Regions from separate parts of the Rhizobium sp. N731 genome, predicted to be linked through region 1. Evidence: predicted binding sites of a transcription regulator. Region 1 holds the regulator's gene; each other region holds the start of a gene.
What was found. Region 1 encodes LexA, which represses DNA repair genes until DNA is damaged. Its sites were predicted from a motif close to TGTTCNNNNTGTGTTCNG; they were not measured.
Positions count from the first base shown of each region.

Region 2: the regulator LexA is predicted to act here: its motif matches at 2,576-2,593, upstream of AMK02_RS02130 (DNA recombination protein RmuC).
Region 3: the regulator LexA is predicted to act here: its motif matches at 2,153-2,170, upstream of AMK02_RS14625 (ribonuclease T2 family protein).

Region 1 is NZ_CP013601.1:1,978,587-1,982,776, reverse strand. Features, by position in the region: gene kdsA (3-deoxy-8-phosphooctulonate synthase) at 1-248, opposite strand, end outside; gene AMK02_RS09835 (VOC family protein) at 245-1,141, opposite strand; gene lexA (transcriptional repressor LexA) at 1,340-2,059, shown strand; gene AMK02_RS09825 (ComEC/Rec2 family competence protein) at 2,040-4,190, opposite strand, start outside.
Region 2 is NZ_CP013601.1:430,732-434,921, reverse strand. Features, by position in the region: gene AMK02_RS02145 (FitA-like ribbon-helix-helix domain-containing protein) at 1-248, opposite strand, end outside; gene def (peptide deformylase) at 312-827, opposite strand; gene AMK02_RS02135 (globin-coupled sensor protein) at 926-2,422, opposite strand; gene AMK02_RS02130 (DNA recombination protein RmuC) at 2,626-3,849, shown strand; gene AMK02_RS02125 (ribokinase) at 3,929-4,190, shown strand, end outside.
Region 3 is NZ_CP013601.1:2,968,190-2,972,379, reverse strand. Features, by position in the region: gene AMK02_RS14640 (CaiB/BaiF CoA transferase family protein) at 1-22, opposite strand, end outside; gene AMK02_RS14635 (DMT family transporter) at 39-995, opposite strand; gene AMK02_RS14630 (alpha/beta fold hydrolase) at 1,029-1,958, opposite strand; gene AMK02_RS14625 (ribonuclease T2 family protein) at 2,185-2,925, shown strand; gene ettA (energy-dependent translational throttle protein EttA) at 3,023-4,190, shown strand, end outside.

The sequences.
Region 1 (4,190 bases):
TTTTCCAGGCCGATGCCGCGCTCTGCCGAGAGCGAGGTGCGGTTCGCCTTGTCGAAGGAGCTCTTGTAGACAAGGCCTATGCCGAGCTTGCCGCAAAGCTCCTTCAGCGTGCCGGCGACCATAAAGGCGTGATCGCGGCTCTCCATCTGACATGGGCCGGCAATCAGCGACAGGCGGGCGATATTGGAAAAGGTGACCTGGCCTTCGCCTTCGCCGATCCTGACTTCGGAATTCGTGTCGGTGCTCATCGTTTTTCCTCGAAGGCGAAGAGCGCACCCTGCCCGGGCGTGGGCTTCACCAGAATGCGGTTGTTCTTGCGCGTGTAGGTCACCCCGTTAGCAGCCAAATGCGCTTCTGTCACGGCAAGATCGGCGACAGTGAAGAGGATTGCCCGGCCGCGCAGGCCACGATCGGCGGAGGAGACGACAAGCTCGAAATAGGCCTCCAGCCCTTCCGGCGTCATCAGGCTGATCTTCGCATTCGATGCCGCGATATTCACGCCGAAACCGGTTTTCTCCGCCGCCGCCTGCCCTATCGCAAGTCCGACGAAAGCGGCGAATGCCGCCGGGTCCGGCGCACAAAGCGCGATCTCGGCAATACCGATCACGCCATTGGCATGCGTCTCCAGCGCGGCGCGATCTGTCGGGAACGAATTGATGCGCTGGCAGGTAAAGAGAAAGAAATCGGGGGCGCGCAAATCAGCTGCAAAGGCCAGCTTGAAGCTGCCGACGCTCTCCGAACCATCCGGCATCCGCATCGGCCGGCTGAATTGCAACATCTCACCGGCGCTCGCGCCGTTGCCGACCAAGCGCTTATGATCGACGCCGGCATCCTCGCTGAGGAAGGCCAGCGCAGAAAGTCCCTCCTCGCCGCAGCGGAAACGGAAGGCGCGATTGCGGGCAATGAAGACATTGCCCTGGCGGGCCGCTGCCTCGCTCTCCTCGACACTCGCAACGCCAAGCGGCTCCAGATAGGTCTTGTCGGCGAAAAAGACGCAGGCATTCTCCGTTCCGAAGGGATGGCGCGCATCAGCGGCGACGGTGAAACCGAGCTTGCCGAGCCTTTCACGCGCCAGATCGATATTGACCACGGGCAGCACGACATGATCCAGCGGGTGCGACTTGGCGGAATGCGCGTTCATGAATATCCCTCCTGAAACCGGCAAGAGATGTGCGACAGCACCTCGCTCAATGCAAGACATGTGCACCAATCCGGCGAATGAAAATAAAAATCTCGACGAGTTGACGCGAAGTTTTACGGAAATTTAGCTACTTGCGGAACACATATGGAACATATAGTGTCCGTTCTGGATTTGTTTCAATCACGGGGTCTGACGTCGATGCTCACGCGCAAACAACAGGAGCTTCTCCTTTTCATTCATGAGCGCATGAAGGAATCCGGCGTCCCTCCCTCTTTCGACGAAATGAAGGATGCCCTGGATCTCGCCTCGAAATCCGGAATCCACCGGCTGATCACGGCGCTCGAGGAGCGCGGCTTCATTCGCCGCCTACCGAATCGCGCCCGGGCGCTTGAAGTGATCAAACTTCCGGAGGCCTATAACCCCAGCCTTCAACAGCGGCGCGGTTTTTCGCCGAGCGTCATCGAGGGCAGCCTCGGCAAGCCCCAGCCGGTCGCCGCCCCCGCTGCGCCAAAGCCGGTCGCCGACAATGGCAACTCCATCTCCGTGCCGGTCATGGGACGTATCGCCGCCGGCGTTCCGATCTCGGCGATCCAGAACAACACCCACGACATCGTCGTTCCCGCGGATATGCTCGGCTCCGGTGAGCACTACGCGCTGGAGGTCAAGGGCGATTCGATGATCGATGCCGGCATCTTCGACGGCGATACCGTGATCATCCGCAACGGCAGCACCGCAAGTCCCGGCGATATCGTCGTTGCCCTCGTCGACGACGAGGAAGCAACGCTGAAGCGTTTCCGCCGCAAGGGTGCCTCGATCGCGCTCGAGGCCGCCAACCCGGCCTACGAGACCCGCATCTTCGGACCCGACCGCGTCAAGGTGCAGGGCAAGCTCGTCGGCCTCATCCGTCGCTATCACTGACGCCGGATGGGCCGGAATCGGTAAAACGATCGTTGCGCCAATCATAGGCGCGGTGGCGCATCCATGGTCGCGACAAAGCATCGAAGGCGGTGGTGACCTCCAGGTCGGCACCGGCGAAGCGCAATTCGACGGAACCGGTCCTGCGCAGCGTCTCGCCGGTGAAAAGCGTGCCGCCTGAGCGGCAGCTGTCGAAGCGCAGACGGACCGAGGTCACGACGATATCGGCCGTATCGCAGGCCGGGCCGAGATAGGCGGCATTGTCGATGACGGTCACGATATGGCCATTGCCGAGTCTTGATGTGCACCAGGCTTTCTTGACGCAGGAAAAGCGGTTTGCTTCACCGCCTGCTGCGGCTGCCCGCATCGCTGCGCTCGCTTCGTTCTGCTGATCGCGGGAAAGCCTGACACGGCGGTCTTCTCCTTCCGGCGGGATAGCCGGACCATCCAGCATCTTCGGCGGATCATGTGTCGGCAGGACCAGCGCTCGCTGCCACTGGTCGAAGATGAAATCCGGCGGGTTTTCACGGTTGGAAGCTATTGCCTCAGCCGCGACAACCGCAACCAGACTGCCATCCTCCGAAATCACCAGATCCGGCGGCCGGGGAGCCGGCAGAAGCAGCACGATGAGCGTCGAGATGGCGATGATCGATGTGCCGACATGGCGCAGTCGGGTGCGCAGCAGCGTCAGCAGCAGAAAGCCTGCCACCGCCACTGCGAAATACCAGGCGGGCAAGTGGCCGACGCCGATATCACCGCCCCAGCCGGACACCGTCTTGGCGACCGCAATCACCAGATCGAGGCCGAATCCGACCACCTTCCAGAGCGGAGCGTCCACACCGAAAGGCATGAGCAACATCGCCAGCAACCCGGCCGGCATGACGATGAAGGAGATGATCGGCATCGTCGCAAGGTTTGCCGGCAGGCCGTAAGCCGTCAGGCGATGAAAATGCTCGATCGAAAACAGTGCGGTGGAAAAGCCGCCGATCAGCGAGGTCAGGAAGACGCCGCCGAAGAAACCGGCGACGGCAACCACCGGCCTGATGATCGGCAGTTTCAGAAAAGCGTTTTCGCGGACACGCCTGTCCTTCCAGAGCTGATAGCCCGATACCAAAGCCAATGTCGCGGCAAAGGACATCTGAAAGCTCGGTCCCAATACTTCAGAAGGTGAAATGGCGATGATGATGAGCGCAGAGAGAACGATATTGCGCAGGCTGATCGACGGCCGATCGAAGAAGATGGCAATCAGCATAATGGCCATCATGATAAAAGCGCGCTCGGCCGAAACGCCGAAACCGGAGATCAGGTAATAGGCGGTGACGGCGATGAGCGCGCCGGCGGCGGCGAATTTCTTTGTCGGATAGGCTTGGGCGACACCGGGAAAGAGGCTGAGCAGCATCCGGAAGCCGACGAAGAAGATGCCGGCCGACAGCGCCATGTTGAGGCCCGAGATCGCGACGACATGGGCAAGGCCGGACTGGCGCAGCGCCTCCGTCGTCGTCTTCGAGATGGCGCGCCGTTCATCCGTCACCAGGGCAGCGGCAAAAGCGCCGGTGTCACCGGGCAGGATCGATCTTATGCGGTCGCCGATGCTGCTGCGCAGGCGGTAGAGCCATTCGAGCAGCGCGTCCGTCGACCTGTCCGCCTGCGGGCCTGCCTCCAAGTCGAGTTTCTCCGGCGCACCGTAGAAGAAACCGTTGGCGCCGATGCCGTCGAAATAGGCACCGAAGGAGAAGTCGTTGAGCGCGGGAAGTGCGGGGCCGGCCGGCGGCGTCAGCCGTGCCTTGCCGGTAATGATGTCGCCGATCTCGAAAGGCGCATCGGCACCCCGGACGATCGCGGTAATGCGTCTCGGCGGCCGTTTCAGCTCCGGCGCCTCGGTGCCGGTGACGGCAAGAATGTAGCGCCAGCGCCCGCGGCCGTCGCCTTCCCGCCGTTCGACACGGCCGGTCACCGTCGTCGTCACGGATGAATCGAGGATCACCGTCGAAGCCCGCCAGCTCTCGAACTGAGCCGAGAGCATGCCGCCGGCGAAAAGTGCCAGCGCCATGAAACTTGCGCGCAAGACCGGCCGGCTGGGACCGGTGAGGAAAACCGCGGTCGCCGACACCAGCAGGCAGAGCAGCGATGCAAC
Region 2 (4,190 bases), 1.5 Mb from region 1:
CGCGGCGGTTCGCGGTCGGGTTCGTGGCGGGATGCGGCGATGGATTCCACCTCCTCATCGGTCAATCTTTCGTCGCTCATCAGCGAGCGCAGGCGCTGTCCGGCGGAAGCCCCCGAACGCCCGACCGCAATCTGCCGGCGGATGATTTCGATCGCCTCTTCCGAAAGGCTGCGGCCATTGCGCTGCGCGCTTTCCTGAAGTTGCCGCTTCATTGCGTCAGGAACATCGCGAATAAGCAGGTCACCCATTCGGCACCTCCATCATGATATCGGTGATATCATAGTGCCTCGCCGGCGCATTTTCAACGCTCGTCAGAGTGCCTTGGACTTCGCCGCCTTGGTGAACTTCTTGATCACCATCTCGCGCTTCAACCGCGAGATATAATCGATGAACAGCACGCCGTTCAGGTGGTCGATCTCGTGCTGCAGGCAGGTGGCGAGCAGGCCGTCGGCTTCCACCGTCTGTTCCTTGCCGTTGCGGTCGAGATATTTGACCGAGACGACCGCCGGGCGCTCGACCTCGGCATAATAATCCGGAATCGACAGGCAGCCTTCCTCATAGACCGAGCGTTCGTCGGAGGATTTGACGATCTCCGGATTGATGAAGACCTGCGGCTGCTTTTCTTCGCCTTCGCGCGACACGTCGATGACAAGCATGCGGCGCGGTACGCCGATCTGGATGGCGGCAAGGCCGATGCCCGGCGCGTCATACATGGTTTCCAGCATGTCGTCGGCCAGACGCTGCAGGTCGGCGTCGACCCGCTCGATCGGCTTGGACAGCTGGCGGAGAAGGGGATCGGGAAGAATGATGAGTGGCTTGATGGTCATGGGCGTTCCCATAACCCATCTTTTCCCACTATGGAATTATCCGGCGGGCGGGGAAGACGCTTTTTTGCATCCCCGCCCGGAATTTCGCCATATTCGCCTCATGCCGCCCGGCGGGTGGCGGCGACGGAACGGCCTTCCGGCCGGGCGCGGAAGCGGCGCAGCAGCTCGATCAGCTGGTCCACCTCGTCCTTGAGGCGGCCGGTTTCCGCCGACGTGCGCTCGACCATGCCGGAATTCTGTTGGGTGATCTCGCCCATGCTGCGGATCGCCACACTGACCTCGTTGACGCCGGTCGCCTGATCGCGGGCGGCAGCGGCGATATCGGCGACGAAGCGGTTGATGATGTCGATGCGGCCGATCATGTCGTTCAGCGCCTCGCCGGTGCTGGAGACGATGCCGACACCCTCATTGACCTGGGTCGAGCTCTGCGAGATCAGGTTCTTGATCTCCTTGGCGGCTTCGGCCGTGCGCTGGGCCAGCTGGCGCACTTCCTGGGCGACGACGGCAAAACCCTTGCCGGCATCGCCGGCGCGCGCTGCCTCGACGCCGGCGTTCAGCGCCAGCAGATTGGTCTGGAAGGCGATCTCGTCGATGACGCCGATGATCTTGGAAATCTCCGTCGAGGATTTTTCGATGCCGGCCATCGCCGAGACGGCGCTGGTGACGAGTTCACCCGAATTCTTCGCCTTCTGCTGCGTCTCGCGTACGGCGTCCGAAGCCTTCTCGGCATTGGCGGCGGTCTGGCCGACGCTGACGGAAAGCTGCTGCAGGGCCGCCGAGCTTTCCTCGACGCCGGCCGCCTGCTGTGCGGTGCGCAGCGCCAGGTCGTTGGTCGCGTTGGAAATGACGTCGGCGCCGCTCATGATCTGGCCCGACGTGTCGCGCACGGATGCGAAGGATTGGCGAAGGGCGCTGACGGCGCGGTTGTAATGCTCGGCCATCTGCCTGAAATCACCCGGCAGATCGGAGGGCAGAGTGGCTTCGAGATCGCCATTCGACAGTGCTTCCAGGCCGCGGCGCAGCTGCTCCAGCGCGATCGCCTGGTCGGATTGCGCCTTGGCGCGCTCCTCTTCCAGCGCACGGCGCTTGGCTTCCAGCGTCTCGAGATAGACCGAGATGGAATAATCCATGTCGAGCATGGCTGATTTGATGACGGCGGACAGCTTCTCGGCCAGTTGCCTGCCCTGCTGGCGCGCGAAGACCGAAGGCCACTGCTTCTCCATGATACCCTTGACGAGCTCGGACATGACGAGGGCATATCCGCCGATATACCAGCGCGGCTCCAGCCCGATGCGGGCATGGGTGCGGCCGACCGCCGTTACGCCATCGACATAGCTTTCGTCGAAGCTACCACCTGCAAGATTGGCCCAATGATCCTGCTGCCGCTTCTTGGCATGGGCGACCTGGCTCTTGTCCGTGAAAAAGCTCGAGACAGCGGGGGTCCTGGCAATCTTGGCGTAAAATTTATCGAGGGCGCCGCCGACCAGCTCTGATATAACCGGGCGCAGGTCCCGCATCGACTTGCGCGCCGCCTCATCCAGTTCGATGAAATCGAGACGCTGTTTCAGCGCACTGTCGGTCTGCTGGGATGTCATTGAGATCTCTGTCTTTGGCGCAACGGCGCGGGAGGGAATTTTGCGCCACAGATTTTGGCGAATATGGTTGAGCAATCGTTAATCCGGCTGCGATTTTCTGCGTTGACCAGCAAGGCGCGGCGGGCATCGCAGGATATTGAGGATTGCCGACTTCGTTCACGTTTTGATCTATATATTGCCGCATCTTCTGTTATGGTTGCGCCATGACCGTCGCTTCCGAATCGCTTTCAGCTTCCGTCGCCTCGATCAGCCCGGCCATGCTGGCGCTGGCCGGCGGCGTTCTTGCAGCCCTCATCCTGCTGGTAATCGTGCTTTTCCTGCGTGCGGCCGGCCTTCGCCGCGAACAGGCGGAGGAGGCGGATCTGCGCGCCAGGGAAAGTGCGATGCGCATGGCCGAGCTTCTGAAGATCCAGGCGGAGATGCAGGGCCGGATCACGGCGATGGCCGAAGTCTTCGGCACGCGGCAGAGCGAGCTCAACCAGGCGATCAACCAACGCCTTGACGGCATGTCGCAGCGCATGAGCTCGACGATCACCGAACAGACGAAATCGACGCATGAAAACCTGCAGCGGCTGCAGGAGCGGCTGGCGGTGATCGACGCGGCGCAGAACAATATCCAGACACTCGCCAAGGACGTCGTCGGGCTTCAGGCGATACTTTCCAACAAGCAGACGCGCGGCGCCTTCGGCCAGTCGCGGATGGAGACGATCGTCGCCGACGGCCTGCCGATGGGGGCCTACGCCTTCCAGCAGACGCTGTCGAACGGCTCGCGGCCGGACTGCACGATCCGTATGCCGAACGGGGCGCCGCCGCTCGTCATCGACGCGAAGTTCCCGCTCGAAGCCTGGAACGCCATCCGCGACGCCGGCAGCCCCGAGGCCACCAAGCTCGCCGGCCAGCAGTTCCGCCGCGACATGGAGATCCATATCCGCGATATTGCCGAGAAATATCTGATCCAGGGGGAAACCCAGGATACCGCCTTTCTCTTCGTGCCGTCCGAATCGATCTTTGCCGAGCTCCACGAAAATTTCGAAGCGGTGGTGCAGAAGGCGCACCGGGCGCGCATCGTCATCGTCTCGCCATCCCTGCTGATGCTGTCGATCCAGGTCATCCAGGCGGTGCTGAAAGACCAGCGCATGCGGGCGCAGGCGCATCTGATCCAGGGCGAGGTGGCGCTGCTGATGGACGATCTCAGCCGCCTCGACGAGCGGGTGCGCAAGCTGCAGGGCCATTTCGCCCTGGCGCAGAAAGATATCGACATGGTGGTCACATCGGCCGACAAGCTCACCAGGCGCGGCGCCAAGATCGAGGCGCTGGAATTCGAGGCAGGCGGCGACGCCAAGCCCGCCCGCCACGACGAGACTCCGGCCAAATCCGTGGAAAGCCGTACCGGCCTTCTCAAGCTTCGGGTGGTTGACGAGGAGTGATCGCTTCGGGCAGTGTCTCGCCCCATGAAATAGCAGGAGCATGATGTCATTCGCATGCTCCAAAAGACGGGACAGCCTGATGATCACAGTTTTCGGATCCATCAACATGGATCTCATCGCCACGACCGAGCGACTGCCAAAGCCCGGCGAGACGGTGGCCGGCAACGGTTTTGCCACGGCCGCCGGCGGCAAGGGCGCCAACCAGGCGCTGGCAGCCCGTCGCGCCGGCCGCTATGTGCACATGGCCGGCGCCGTCGGCAAGGATGCTTTTGCCGCCGATGCGCTCGCCCTGCTCGATGATGCCGGAACCGACCTCTCCCTCGTCAAACATGTCGACGGTC
Region 3 (4,190 bases), 990 kb from region 1:
TTTTCGTCAGGCTCTCGGTCATGGTCCTCCCAGGCAATCTACGGCGCCAGCGTCACCTCAGATGTATCGGATACGGGTTTGGAAGCAAAGCGGCGCTCGCGCCAGAGGATGTAGATGCCGGAGGCGATGATGATCATGATGCCGAGCCATTTGATCGCATCCGGAAAGTCGCCGAAAACAAGCCAGGCAAAGATCGTGGCCGAGACGATCTCGAAATATTGCAGCGGCGCCAGCGTCGAAGCCGGTGCGGCGCGATAGGCGTAGACGCCGAAGATGCCCGCTATCGCGGCCATGGCGCCGACGCCGGCGACATAGAACCAGGCGTTGCCTACGGGCATGACGGGATCGAAGATATCGGAGCCGCTGCCATCGCCGGCAAAAAGCAGGACGGCGCAGAAGATCAGGCCCCAGATGCCCATCTGAAACTGCATTGCCCAGGGATCTTCCTTGTGCGACAGGACGCGCGTCATCAGCACGAAAATGGCGATGCAGAGCGCGGTGAGGACGGGCAGGAGCGCGATGTAGCCGACTTCGTTGAAACTCGGCTGTATGATCAGCATCGCCCCGAAGAAGCCGACGCCGCAAGCGGTATAGCGCCGCCAGCCGATCGTTTCCTTCAGGAAAATGCCGCCGAGGATCGTCACGATGATCGGCTCGACGAAGAAGATCGCGATCGCGTCGGCGACCGCCATATATTTCAGCGTGGTGACGAAGCAAATCATTGAGATGGTAATGATCAGACCGCGGATGGCATGGAACAGGCTCTGGCGCCAGGAGAAATCGTCAAAGCTGCGCCGCCATATGACGATCGGCAGCATGCAGAGAGCCTGCACCGCGAAGCGGCCGGCGGTGACCTCGGCGGAGGGCACGGTGACGACGGCGAGCTTGGCGAAGATGTCGATGAGCGGCGAGAACATCACCGAAAGAAACATCAGCGCAAGCCCCATCGTCACGTCGGAGGGGGATGAAACCGGCCGGGCGGAGGTGCTGTTCATGGTGGGATTCTCATCATCCGGGATTTTGGCCGTTCAGCTTTTGCCGACCGCGCCGTCACACCAGTCCGCGAAGGCGGCAATGGCTGCCTCTGCGCCGGTGTCATTCAGCGTTTCGTGCCGCGTGTCCTGATATATCTCAGTGCTGATACGGGAGAAGCCCTGGCGTTTCAAATGGTTTGACAACCAGATCACGGCTTTTCCTCGCTCGGTCGCCGGATCTTCTCCGCCGCCGACCAGATGGATCGGCAGGTCGCGCCGCAGCCGGTCGAGATGGATCATTTGCGGTGCGCGGAAGGTTAGTTCGAAGACGTCGAGCCAGAGCGAAACCGAGGCATCGAAGCCGCAAAGAGGGTCGGCGACATATTTGTCGACTTCGCCGGGCATATGCGACAGCCAGTCGAATTCCGTGCGGCGGTTGGCAATGGACCGGCCCCAGGCTGCGAAAGTGAGTTTCGGCAGGAGGCCGCTCGGGACGTCCGAGCCTTTCAGCATGCGTTCGGCGATAAGGATCGCCTGGGCGGCGCGGCCGGCAAAACCGACCGCGAAATTCGAATTCCACACGGCGACCGCGTTGAAGTCGTCCGGGGCGGTGACGGCGGCATTGAGCGCGATGAGGCCACCCATCGAATGGCCGAAGAGGATCACCTTCAGGCCGGGATGGCGCGAGACCGCGTGAGCGCGCATGGCAATGATGTCGCCGATCACCCGTTCGACGCCATCGCGCCGCGCGAAGCGGCCGATCGGGGCATCGGGCGCTGTCGTCTCGCCATGGCCACGGTGATCGTGGGCATAAACGTGATAGCCGCGCGCCGCCATTGCCTCGGCAAAGCGGCGATACCGCTTCGAGTGCTCCGCCAAGCCATGCGATATCAGCAGAATGCCGCAAGCGGGGCCGGTCGCCTCGGCATGGTGATAGGCCAGCGATGCTCCCGGCACGGAGAGCCATTGCGTTTCAGAAAACATTCGGATCCTCCCTGCCGCAGCAGAACAGATCGCTAGCGCATAATTTCTTAATGCGAAATCGATTTGAGGAATCATGCTTCAACTCAAAGTGATGGAACGTCCTTTGTGTGACTTTAAAGCGTTAGATGCAATCGATAACAAAATACGGGAGCGTTGCGATTCAGGGTTGCTGATGTTTACTCTTTGTGCTTATCTGTTCGTGCATTGTTCTTATATGGGGGTTGAAATGAGCAGCATGCAGTTGCGTACCTTGACGTTCGCCGTATCGATAGCCTTTGCCGGCGCCGCCATGGCGCAGGAGGCCGACGGACGCACCCGTTTCATTCTTGCGGCGAGCTGGCAGCCCGCCTTCTGTCAGACGAACCAGAAGAAGGCCGAATGCGCAAGCCAGACCGGCGAGCGCCACGACGCAACGAATTTCTCGCTGCACGGCCTCTGGCCGATGCGGCAGGATTATTGCGGCGTCAGCGACGACCAGAAGGCTGCCGACAAGGATGGTAAATGGGCTGCATTGCCGGAAGTGACGCTTTCGGCCGAAACGCAGGCGGCGCTGGCAAAGGCGATGCCCGGCACGCAGTCCGGCCTTGAACGGCACGAATGGACAAAGCATGGGACCTGCACGAAATTGAGTGTGGAGGATTATTTCGGCGTCGGTGTCCATCTGGTGGATGCTCTCAACGCATCGGCCGTGCGCGACCTCTTCGCCGCCAATATCGGCAAGACGGTCAAGGCCGAAGCGATCAAGGCTGCTTTCGACAAGAGCTTCGGGCCGGGTGCGGGCGAGCGCGTCAAGATGAGCTGCCGGCGAGCTGGCAATGTCAGGGTGATCAGCGAGTTGACGATCGGCCTGTCTGCGGATGCGGGAGCGGCATCGGCAAAAAGCGCGGGCCTTGCCGATCTGATCCAGGGGGCGGGAAAAACCTCGTTCGGCTGTGACGAGGGCGTTGTCGATGCGGCGGGCTACTGACCGGAATCCGGCGTAAACGGGTTTCGGCGTTGCTCACAGGCGTTGTTTCGCCTACATAGCGGCACGAAACGAAGTTTCCCGCCCGGAGCAGCGCAGCATGGCACGTCAATTCATCTATCATATGTCCGGCCTCAACAAGGCCTATGGCAACAAGAAGATCCTGGAGAACATCCACCTTTCCTTCTACCCGGATGCCAAGATCGGCATCCTCGGACCGAACGGGGCCGGTAAATCCACTGTGCTGCGCATCATCGCGGGCCAGGACAAGGAGTATACCGGCGAAGCCTGGCTCGCCGAGGGTGCCACGGTCGGCTATCTCGAGCAGGAGCCGAAACTCGACCCCACCAAGACGGTTTTCGAGAACGTCATGGAAGGTGTTGCCGCGAAGACGGCGATCGTCGATCGTTATAACGAATTGATGATGAACTATTCGGACGAGACCGCGGAAGAGGGGGCGAAGCTCCAGGACATCATCGACAGCCAGAACCTCTGGGATCTGGAAAGTCAGGTCGAGATGGCGATGGAAGCCCTGCGCTGCCCGCCGCGCGATGCCGAGGTCACCAGCCTGTCCGGTGGTGAGCGCCGCCGCATCGCACTCTGCCGCCTGCTGCTCTCGCAGCCGGATTTGCTGCTGCTCGACGAGCCGACCAACCATCTGGATGCCGAAACCATCGCCTGGCTCGAAAAGCATCTGCGCGACTATCCCGGCGCCGTGATGATGATTACCCACGACCGCTACTTCCTGGACAACGTCACCGGCTGGATTCTCGAACTCGATCGCGGCCGCGGTATCCCTTACGAAGGCAACTACTCCGCCTATCTGCAGGCCAAGGCCAAGCGCATGCTGCAGGAAAACCGCGAAGAGGCATCGCGCCAGAAGGCGATCAGCCGCGAGCAGGAATGGATTGCTTCCAGCCCGAAGGCTCGCCAGGCCAAGTCGAAGGCGCGTATCAAATCCTACGAGCAGTTGGTGGAGGCGGCCGAGAAGCAGCGTCCCGGCGACGCGCAGATCATCATCCCGGTGAGCGAACGGCTCGGCCAGGTGGTCATCGAGTTGGAAGGCATCACCAAAGGCTTCGAGGGTCGCACGCTGATCAACGACCTGTCGATCAAGTTGCCGCCGGGCGGCATCGTCGGCATCATCGGCCCGAACGGCGCCGGCAAGACGACCCTGTTCAAGATGATCACCGGCCAGGAAAAGCCGGATAGCGGCTCGATCCGCATCGGCGAGACTGTGCATCTCGGTTATGTCGACCAGAGCCGCG